DNA from 2 places in the Cytobacillus mangrovibacter genome. Region 2 is predicted to be linked to the other one. Evidence: predicted binding sites of a transcription regulator. Region 2 holds the regulator's gene; the other holds the start of a gene.
What was found. The regulator LexA, encoded in region 2, represses DNA repair genes until DNA is damaged. The targets are predictions, from matches to a motif close to CGAACATATGTTCG.

Region 1 (4,800 bases), on a different contig from region 2:
TGAACTGAAATTTCTTTCGAAGATTCTTTGTCGATAAATTTTAGATATTTGTCTGGAATTCGTGAGCCATATAAAAGTGTTTTAACGGCATCCATTGATCCTTGCCATGGAGTACCTAAAGTAATTAATTTTTTTACCTTTTCTAAATCAGAATCACCCTCATGTTCAACTAAGCAGAGTTTGGCGATAATACCTCCCATACTATGTGCAACGATGTGTACTTCATCAACATTCATGGAAGCAATTTTACTTTTTAGTAGACTACTATGCTCAATGTTATTTAAACGCCAATCATATACAAACTCTTCAACAATATCAAAGCTTAACTTTAATACAGTTTTTAAAGGTTGGTAGGTTGCAAGCATATGAGAGGGTTCAACAGAATTTGTAATTGGTGTTAAACTCTTTAGATAATGCTCTTGAGATCCATAATGTAAGGGCCAAATTTTTTTACCTTCTTTTTTTAATACGCTACCCATTGTTCCATGAATAATAATTACACCAACTCGTAAATCTGACAAAATTGTTACCCCCTAAAAATTAGTAGGGCTCAGTCCTAGACATATTAATACATATTATGCTAGATTAATAGTGAATTTAAATTAAATAGGCGACTGAGCCTGGCGCGTTCTTAATAAGAACGTGTCTTTTTTTGTATTTATTTATTTGATTTTGTCAAAAACTATAATACCACATATTTGTTAATTTCCAATGCTTTTACAACATACTTTAAATTAGTTATAACACCCTACGGAGTGAGGAGTTACAACTAATGTTTCTTTAATCTATTTAGCAATTTCCTCCTTTGTAATCTCTCAAGTACTATCAAAAACAATTCCATCACTTTTCAAGGTGCCATTTTAACATCACACTAACAGTACCTAATCCATGATTTTAATATTGTATGGGAAAATAAAAAGCTTAACTAAAGAGTTAAGCTTTATGTCCACCTAAAAGACCCGATCGATGTTTAGTTGTCCCTGCCCTCGTATAAGAGACAGCGCGCAGAATAGCAGCTGCCCCATATTTATTACGAATCTTATCCATCGCATATCCAATTTCTCGCTTTTTCCACCCGTCCACATCAAACAAATCAAGTTGCATTTCATAATCGTCAACTAGTTGGGTTATCGAGAGTGAAACAGAGCGAACCGTTTGTCCTCTATAGTTTTCTTTCATAAGCTGCAAGCACACATTATAAATATCCATCGTCACATTTGTAGGATTCTCAATTGTCCTGGAACGATTAAATCCACCGCCAAATTCATCCTTGCTATATCCCAAGCTAAAACTTATCGTCCTTCCTGCTTTCCTTTTATCCCTTGCTCTTTTCGCTACCTCTTCGCACATTTCGAGTATAACAGTCTTTATCTCGCGTTCTTCTTTATAATCCCGCATTAAAATTTGGCTCTTCCCGAAACTAACTTGCCCTTTTAAAATAGGTGGACCGATTTCGGATAGATCCACACCCCATGCATGGTGAAACAACTGATTCCCCATGACGCCAAATTTCTTCTCTAACGACTCTAGTGGATAGTTAGCTAGTTGGCCAACATTAAATATCCCCATGCTATTTAGTGTATTTTGCACACGTCGGCCGATGCCCCACATTTCTGAAAGGGGAGAGACTGGCCATAATTTCTTGGGAATATCATCATATGTCCACTTAGCAATCCCTCCAGGTGCCTTCTTAGATTCAAGATCTAGTGCAAGCTTAGCCATCAACATGTTTGGTCCTATGCCGGCAGTACATGGCAGTCCAAAATCACGCATAAGATCTGACTGTATCTGCTGAGCAATCTCAAACGGAGTTCCCCAGATCTTTTCTAAGCCTTTTACGTCAAGAAAAGATTCATCCACGGAATAAGTGTGTACTGCATTAGGCGGCACGTATCGATAAAACAGTTTTGTGATCTCTGTTGACACTTTGATAAACAAGCTCATTTTAGGGTTAACAATTATTATCCTCGGATCGTTAGGAATTTCAAATAAACGGTTTGTTGTCTTGATGCCGAAGTCCCTCTTAAGAGCAGGGGAAGCAGCTAGGACAACACTTCCTTGCCGATCAATACTGCCAACCACAGCAAGGTAACAAGTCATAGGGTCTAATCCCATTTCTACTGCAGCCACACTTGCATAAAAGCTTTTCATGTCGATGCATAATATTTGTCGCTCAGGAAATTGTGTGTAGTCGATCATAGTGTCATACCTCACTCTGGTTGGATGTTGATCAGATTTTCAAACGGTACGTGGTGGAAATAGCCAAGCTTATCTTTCAGAATTAATTGGCTTTTAAGGTGATTTATAAAATGAACTGTACCAGTCAATTTGTTTGTAAAACCATTATCGAATATATCAATGACTAGAGTTTCATCGGATTCCATAGCCCCACAAATTATCAGTTCGAACTCTTCTATAGCTTGTTCGTCTAGTTCAGGTTGTTTAATCCGTTCTTCATCTAGTGCTGCTTTCTTAAGTTCTTGCACATGTTCTGGAAGCATCATAGCTGTCCATTTAATAGTCCCACGGTCTTTTATCATAATTCCAACTCCTTTTTAATATATTATATACAAACATTCGTTCGATATTCAACTTGATTTCAAACAAATGTTCGTATAAAATATTGGTAAAGGGAGGTCAGATTGATGAGAAGTTTACTTATAAGGGCTTCAGCAAGTGGAGCAATATTAGAAATGATATACTTGGACAATAAGGGAAATGTTAGCCAGCGCAGGATTAAAGTGTTATCAGTTAAAGAAGAGTCATTTAGGGCATATTGCTACACGAGGAAGCAGCAGAGGACCTTTAAGTTTGCTAATGTCTTGTCGGCAGGACCAGCACGTAAAATGAGGAGAGGGGCATAATAATGGCTAAAGTAAAGAAAAAAAGACCAACAAGAGACGAGTTCGAGCTCGAGGAGCTTGGTAATACGCTTGTAGAGGCACATGATGAAAAATCAGAAGTAATATTAGATGTCTGGGAAAAAGAACCTGTTCAAGGAAATATTATAAAGATGGATAGCCGTACGAGGTTAATTCATATAGAAAAAAACTCTGTAATTACTAAAGTTCCGTTTATGGACATTATGAAAGTTAATACTATATAAAAACCGCCTCCTAATGAGACGGTTATTTTTCTTTGAAGTCGAAATCCATTAATGCTTTGTGCTGGGCAATTGTAATGTCATAAAACATTATAATTTTCCTTATTTCCTCAGGTGTCTTACTGCCTTTTTTCATTTCCTCAATTAATTCCTTCCAATCATCATCTTTTGTCAACTAAATCACCCCTTTAAAAAATGTATAAAAACAAATAGATTGTAAATAATATTACCAAAAAGTATTTGGGTGAAGATATGAAAAAAGGCTATGTTCTTTCATTACTGATATTAATTTTAGTTTTGTTTGCTGCCACATCTAATCCTTCTAAAAGTGATTATGTTGCTTGGGTTAAGGAGGGAATTCAAGAGGAAGAAGGCTTTCTGCTTGGAATGATAAGTGGACCTCTACTGAATGGTTACACAACTAAGAAAAGCTATGGAGTATTTACTGTATTCGAAACATCAATTGATAAAAATGATGAAGATAAATTAGTTGCAATAGGATTGCTTAACAATTTCATATGGATAAAAGGATTCCCAGAAGACCCGCCAAAATAATGGTGGGTCTTTTTAATCGATCTGGTCCCCCCATAAATTCTCTACTGTATCATTAAGTGCTCTTGCAATCCGGATAGCAGCTGGCAAGGAGGGGAGTGATTCACCTCGAACAATCAAGCTATATGCTCCAGGTGTTAGTTTTGATTTTTGTGCAATAAATGCTTGTTTTACACCAGTTTCCTTATGATACGTTTGCAATTTCGTCTCCATTAACAATCACCTCACTTTAAAATTCTATAAAAAAAATGCTTGTCCTCTAAATTATTTAGTTTTAGGACAAACATATAGCCACATATCCTATACCATTCAGCAAGATATACGTTTTTCCCTTCGTTAGCAGTAGACGTTTTAAAAGTCGGTAGCTGAACGAATAACCGAAGTGATCCATCATTGATGTGACGGCGACCTAGGCGGAATCTATCTATGCGTTTATCTTGCAACTATTACTACGTAATATCCAAAGGAGGGGTGGCGTTGATCTTTGAGATTTTTACTACAACTTTAATGGGTGGTTTGGCAGGTTATTCTTTCATAAAAAAATCTGGTATTTCAAATGATGCAGACAAAATTCAAAGGATTTTTAAAAATGCAGGAATGACGATCAGGGAGGATGGTCAAGTAAAGACAATTCGCTTGCAGCGCAAAAGAAAAATAGAAGGGGGAACGGAGTACATTTATCAGTTGCCATTGGGGATGTCATCGCAGGAAATTATTGATAAGCAGCATGTTCTAGAGGATGGACTGAATATCAAGGACAAAATATTTCAGTTCCAGTTATCAGATTTATTTCAAATTAAGTTTGACAAAACACTGATAAAACAAATAAAAAGTCTTTCTACTGGTAAAAAATCTAAAAAGGAAATTGAAATTGAATTTGATGGAATGCTGAAGATAAAAGTGTTTAATAAAGGATTACAGGAACGTTATGATTGGAGCGAAGATTATCTTAAGCGAGATAGTTGGTCTGTATCAATTGGAAAAACACGTTCAAATATTATAAGGCATGATTTCGATGAACATAAGCATTTGATTATAGCTGGTGCCACTGGTTATGGGAAAAGTGCACTTCTTAAATTAATTGTTACGTCATTAGTCTGCCAGCAGCCAGAACATACAAATCTACATTTGGTTGATTTAAAAGG
Region 2 (4,800 bases):
TCTTTCATTGCAACATCGTAGCCTGAAAGATGAAGAAGACTATATAAAAGCATTGAGCCATGTCCTGCAGAAAGTACAAAACGGTCACGGTTGAACCAGTTAGGGTTTTTCGGATTATGATTCATATATCTCGTCCAAAGTGTATACGCCATTGGTGCAGCACCCATTGGCATTCCTGGGTGTCCAGAATTGGCCTTTTCAATGGCATCAATAGATAAAGTACGAATCGAGTTTATTGATAAAGCATCATTTTGATCAAACATCAAATACATCTCCTCTATGAGTAATCACTACTCTTTTAATAATATAGACTGCTTCCTCGATATTCAATATATTGTATCATTGACAAGGAAAAATCCGCTGTATTTCATATTTTGTCACAAACATACAACCATATGTAAAGAAGGAATACAAAACCATGTATTCCTTCTTTTAATGAAGATGGCTCTTATTCTGAACCTCTTTGAGCTTTTTAGGTGTAACATCATCCCCATTAGGATCAACAATCGTAACCCCTTTAAGCGTATTTAACATGGAAGAGCGAAATGTCTCTAAGTATTCCCTCCGTAGAGCAGATTGTTCCTTGGCTTCTACTTCAGTTAGACCTGATTCCTTTGCTTTCTTTGCAAGCGTATTGATACGCGCAAGTTTGTCTTTAGGCAGCATAATAAGGCTCCTTTTTATTCATTAAACTCAACTGCCATAATACTAGAAATGCGAACTTTTGACAAGAAAAGTTCACTCACTTGAATTGGATTCAGTATATTCCTGAAACCTTCTATGCACAGTTGCTTTTGAAATATCGTAGCCGAATCCCCTTAAAGTAGCCGCAATCTCTGAAAAGGTCAATTTATTTTTCCTCAGTCTAACAATTTCTTCAATAGGTACTTCGATACGTTCTCTGCCAGAATGGGCACCCAAATTCGCTAAGTTTTTTTCAGGTCTGTATCCATTTTTCACAGCCCTCCTCATCCCACGTTTGATCTTAATATTATGTAGTTTCCTTTGGTATTCCTCTACCATTCCAACAATATTTAAAACCATTGAGTCTGATTCAGAAAGCTGCAGCTCACCATTGTGTGAAATACTGTATAATTTAATCCCTTCTTTTAAAATACAATGAAGGATCGCAATCTTTGCATTGCCGCGACCTAGTCTTGTTTCATCCTGGATAAGAATTACTTCTATCTGCTTTTCTTTCATAAGCGATAAAAGCTCGAGAATTCCATCTCTATCAAGTTCAAAGCCGCTTGCTTGTTCTTTAATAATCTTAACTATTTGAAATCCCTGATCATTAGCGAGCTTTGTTAACTCTTCTTCTTGTCTAGCAAGGGATGTTTCCTGCGTTTGCTTAGTTGTACTGACACGGCAGTATATTATTGCTTTCATACTTAGTCCTTCCTTAATGCCTATTTACTTTGAGAACTCGCTACTTCCGTTCCCTTCTCCTTTTTTTGAATAATAGGAATCACAAGTTCATCTCCAGGATAGATTCGATCTCCAGAAATTCCATTCTTACTTTCCACCCATTTTACAAATTCCTTGGAAGTTAATTTATGTTCTTCAGAAAATTCCTCTGCAATTTGCCAAAGTGAATCTCCTTCATTAATAGTAATTTTCATTAGTGCATCATCATCTAGTCTATCAAGCTGACAAACAAGTATAAATGTAGTAAATAAGCTTAAAACGAGTAAAATAATAGCATAAGAATATCGATTCCACAATTTTTTCATCTTCCAGCACCTCAATAAGAATATACGTTCGTTTGATAACTCGATTATAAACCGAACATTTGTTTTATGTCAACAAATATTCGAACTTATGTTTGTACATATATATTAAAGATGCTATAATTAGGAAAAGAAAATCATAAGAGGTGTAATTATGATGGTAAAATTATCGAAAAGACAGCAGGATATATTAGACTTCATTAAAGATGAGGTTAGATTAAAAGGTTATCCACCATCCGTCAGAGAAATCGGGGAAGCAGTCGGTCTAGCATCAAGTTCAACCGTACACGGACATCTTGCTAGATTAGAAACAAAGGGATTAATACGAAGAGACCCTACTAAACCGCGTGCCATTGAAATTCTTGATTTAGATGAAGGAGCAGGAACTCTAAATTATAAAGTAGTGAATGTGCCTATCGTTGGAAAAGTAACAGCTGGTTTACCAATCACAGCTATTGAGAATGTCGAGGAGTATTTTCCATTACCAGAAAGACTTGCACCTGCAGATGAGCAAGTTTTCATGCTTGAGATTATGGGAGAAAGTATGATTGAGGCTGGAATATTAGATGGCGATTACGTAATTGTAAGACAGCAAAGCACAGCTAATAATGGGGATATTATCGTTGCAATGACAGAAGAAGATGAAGCAACCGTTAAGAGATTCTTCAAAGAAAAAGATCGAATCAGGCTTCAACCAGAAAATTCAACAATGGAGCCAATTATTCTCCGCAATGTTTCTATTTTAGGAAAAGTTATCGGAGTATATCGCGACATTCATTAATCTTATGCCTAATAAATAGGGAAACCTCGATTGTAGAGGTTTCCCTATTCCTTATTTACTGCCACCAACACCATTTAATTCAAACTATCATTGTATATTTGTATCTATTTTTTAAGTTTGGAAAATAAGAATTTTGTTAGGCATTAAACACAAAAAGAGACTGGGACAAAAGGTTTTCAGCAACTTAAAAAGCCGAACTATTATTAGAAATGCTAACACAGCATTTTGCAATAGTTCGGCTTTCTGTATTTAGATATTAAAAAAAATTTATCATTCGGCTTTGGACACAGCTAAATTAGTTATGTCCCAGCCTCTTTTTATTAATACATCGATAAATACTGCTCGCGCTCCCATGGATGGACTTGAGTACGGAACATATCCCATTCGATTTCTTTCGCTTCAACAAAGTGCTCAAAAATATGATCACCTAGAGCAGAAACGATCGTTTCATTTTCTTTTAATTTAACTAGCGCTTCAGCAAGCGTTGATGGAAGATCATCAATGCCCTCAGCTATGCGCTCTTCTTTGCTCATCACATATATATTGCGATCAACAGATGCTGGTGGAACAAGATTGTTTTTAATACCATCAAGACCAGCTTTAAGTAAGACAGCCATTGCCAGATATGGATTGGCTGCAGGATCAACACTTCGAACCTCTACGCGTGTACTTACTCCTCTTGAAGAAGGAATACGAATTAATGGTGAACGATTCTGTGCAGACCACGCTACATAACACGGTGCTTCATATCCTGGTACTAAACGCTTAAAAGAGTTGACTGTCGGATTCGTTACAGCTGTAAAGCTTGTCGCATGTTTGAGTATACCTGCAATAAATTGACGTGCTGTATCACTCATTTGCAAGTCTCCTTTTTCATCAAAGAAAGCGTTCTTCCCTTCTTTAAATAAGGATACATTGCAATGCATGCCAGATCCTGCAACCCCGAATAATGGCTTTGGCATAAATGTAGCATGAAGTCCGTGCTTACGTGCAATTGTTTTTACAACAAGTTTGAACGTTTGAATTTGGTCACAAGCTGTTAGTGCATCAGCATATTTAAAGTCAATCTCATGCTGCCCTGGCGCCACTTCATGATGTGATGCCTCAATTTCAAATCCCATTTCTTCCAATTCAAGAACGATATCACGACGACAATTTTCTCCAAGATCTGTTGGAGCTAAGTCAAAATATCCACCGTTATCGTTTAACTCTAATGTTGGTTCACCATTTTGATCAAGCTTAAATAAGAAGAATTCTGGTTCTGGGCCAAGGTTGAAATTCGTAAACCCTATTTCTTCCATTTCCTTCAATATACGTTTTAAGTTATTACGGGGATCCCCTTGAAAAGGAGTACCATCTGCATTATGGATATCACAAATAAGTCGGGCAACCTTGCCTTTTTCAGCTGTCCAAGGAAACACTACCCACGTATCTAAATCTGGAAATAAGTACATATCAGATTCTTCAATTCGAACAAACCCTTCGATTGATGAACCATCAAACATCATTTTATTATCAAGTGCTTTTTCAAGCTGACTAATAGGAATCTCTACATTTTTTATAGTCCCTAAAATGTCTGTAAACTGCAGTCGAATGAACTTTACATTTTCTTCCTCTGAAATCCGTTTAATATCCTCTTTTGTGAACCTTGACATATTAAAAATTCCTCCCTAACTTATTTCCCATTCATCAATGGAAGAAACGAGTGACATTCCCTTGAGTTGATGATGGGTGATTGAATCTTCCTGCTTGAACAATTTCTTTTCTAAGATGCCTTCTAATCTCGTCATTGGATAATTCACGATCTGTTTTAACAGGTCTTAAATCTGCTGCAAGCACATCTTGATTTTTCACAAAAAATAGCTGTTTTATCCCAGCCAAATTAATGCCTTGATCAATTAGATCTTTAATTTCAAGCAACTTATCAATATCGTTTAACGAAAACATTCTTCTATTGCCTTCAGATCTGGCTGGAGAAATCAATTGGTGCTCTTCATAATATCGAATTTGTCTTGCAGTTAATTCAGTTAGCTGCATGACAGGCCCAATTGGAAAAAGCGGCATGGAACGACGAATCTTGCTTCCAGTCACGCATTTCTCCTCCTTTTCTCATTTTCTTTACTTAATATAAATGATGTTAGGTTATTTGTCAAATTGATGTTAGGTTATCTAACATCAATTTTTCTTGTTACTAACTATTGAGTTTTTAGTAAAACAAGGAACATAAAAAAATCCCAATTCTCTTAAAGAAGGATTGGGATTTTCAAGTTGCTTTTTTCTGTTATTTGC

Region 1: a site for LexA is predicted at 2,601-2,614, ahead of ACFYKT_RS16795 (YolD-like family protein). Genes of this name have one in related genera too.

The regions. Positions count from the first base shown of each region.
Region 1 is NZ_JBIACJ010000009.1:155,820-160,619, forward strand. It holds gene ACFYKT_RS16785 (lipase/acyltransferase domain-containing protein) at 1-521, opposite strand, end outside; gene ACFYKT_RS16790 (Y-family DNA polymerase) at 934-2,199, opposite strand; gene ACFYKT_RS16795 (YolD-like family protein) at 2,211-2,540, opposite strand; gene ACFYKT_RS16800 (hypothetical protein) at 2,646-2,864, shown strand; gene ACFYKT_RS16805 (YolD-like family protein) at 2,867-3,106, shown strand; gene ACFYKT_RS16810 (hypothetical protein) at 3,129-3,278, opposite strand; gene ACFYKT_RS16815 (DUF4359 domain-containing protein) at 3,356-3,658, shown strand; gene ACFYKT_RS16820 (helix-turn-helix transcriptional regulator) at 3,671-3,868, opposite strand; gene ACFYKT_RS16825 (FtsK/SpoIIIE domain-containing protein) at 4,133-4,800, shown strand, end outside.
Region 2 is NZ_JBIACJ010000001.1:356,366-361,165, forward strand. It holds gene tkt (transketolase) at 1-263, opposite strand, end outside; gene ACFYKT_RS01775 (DUF896 domain-containing protein) at 433-666, opposite strand; gene ACFYKT_RS01780 (YneB family resolvase-like protein) at 739-1,389, opposite strand; gene yneA (cell division suppressor protein YneA) at 1,410-1,733, opposite strand; gene lexA (transcriptional repressor LexA) at 1,888-2,511, shown strand; gene glnA (type I glutamate--ammonia ligase) at 2,832-4,166, opposite strand; gene ACFYKT_RS01800 (MerR family transcriptional regulator) at 4,201-4,602, opposite strand.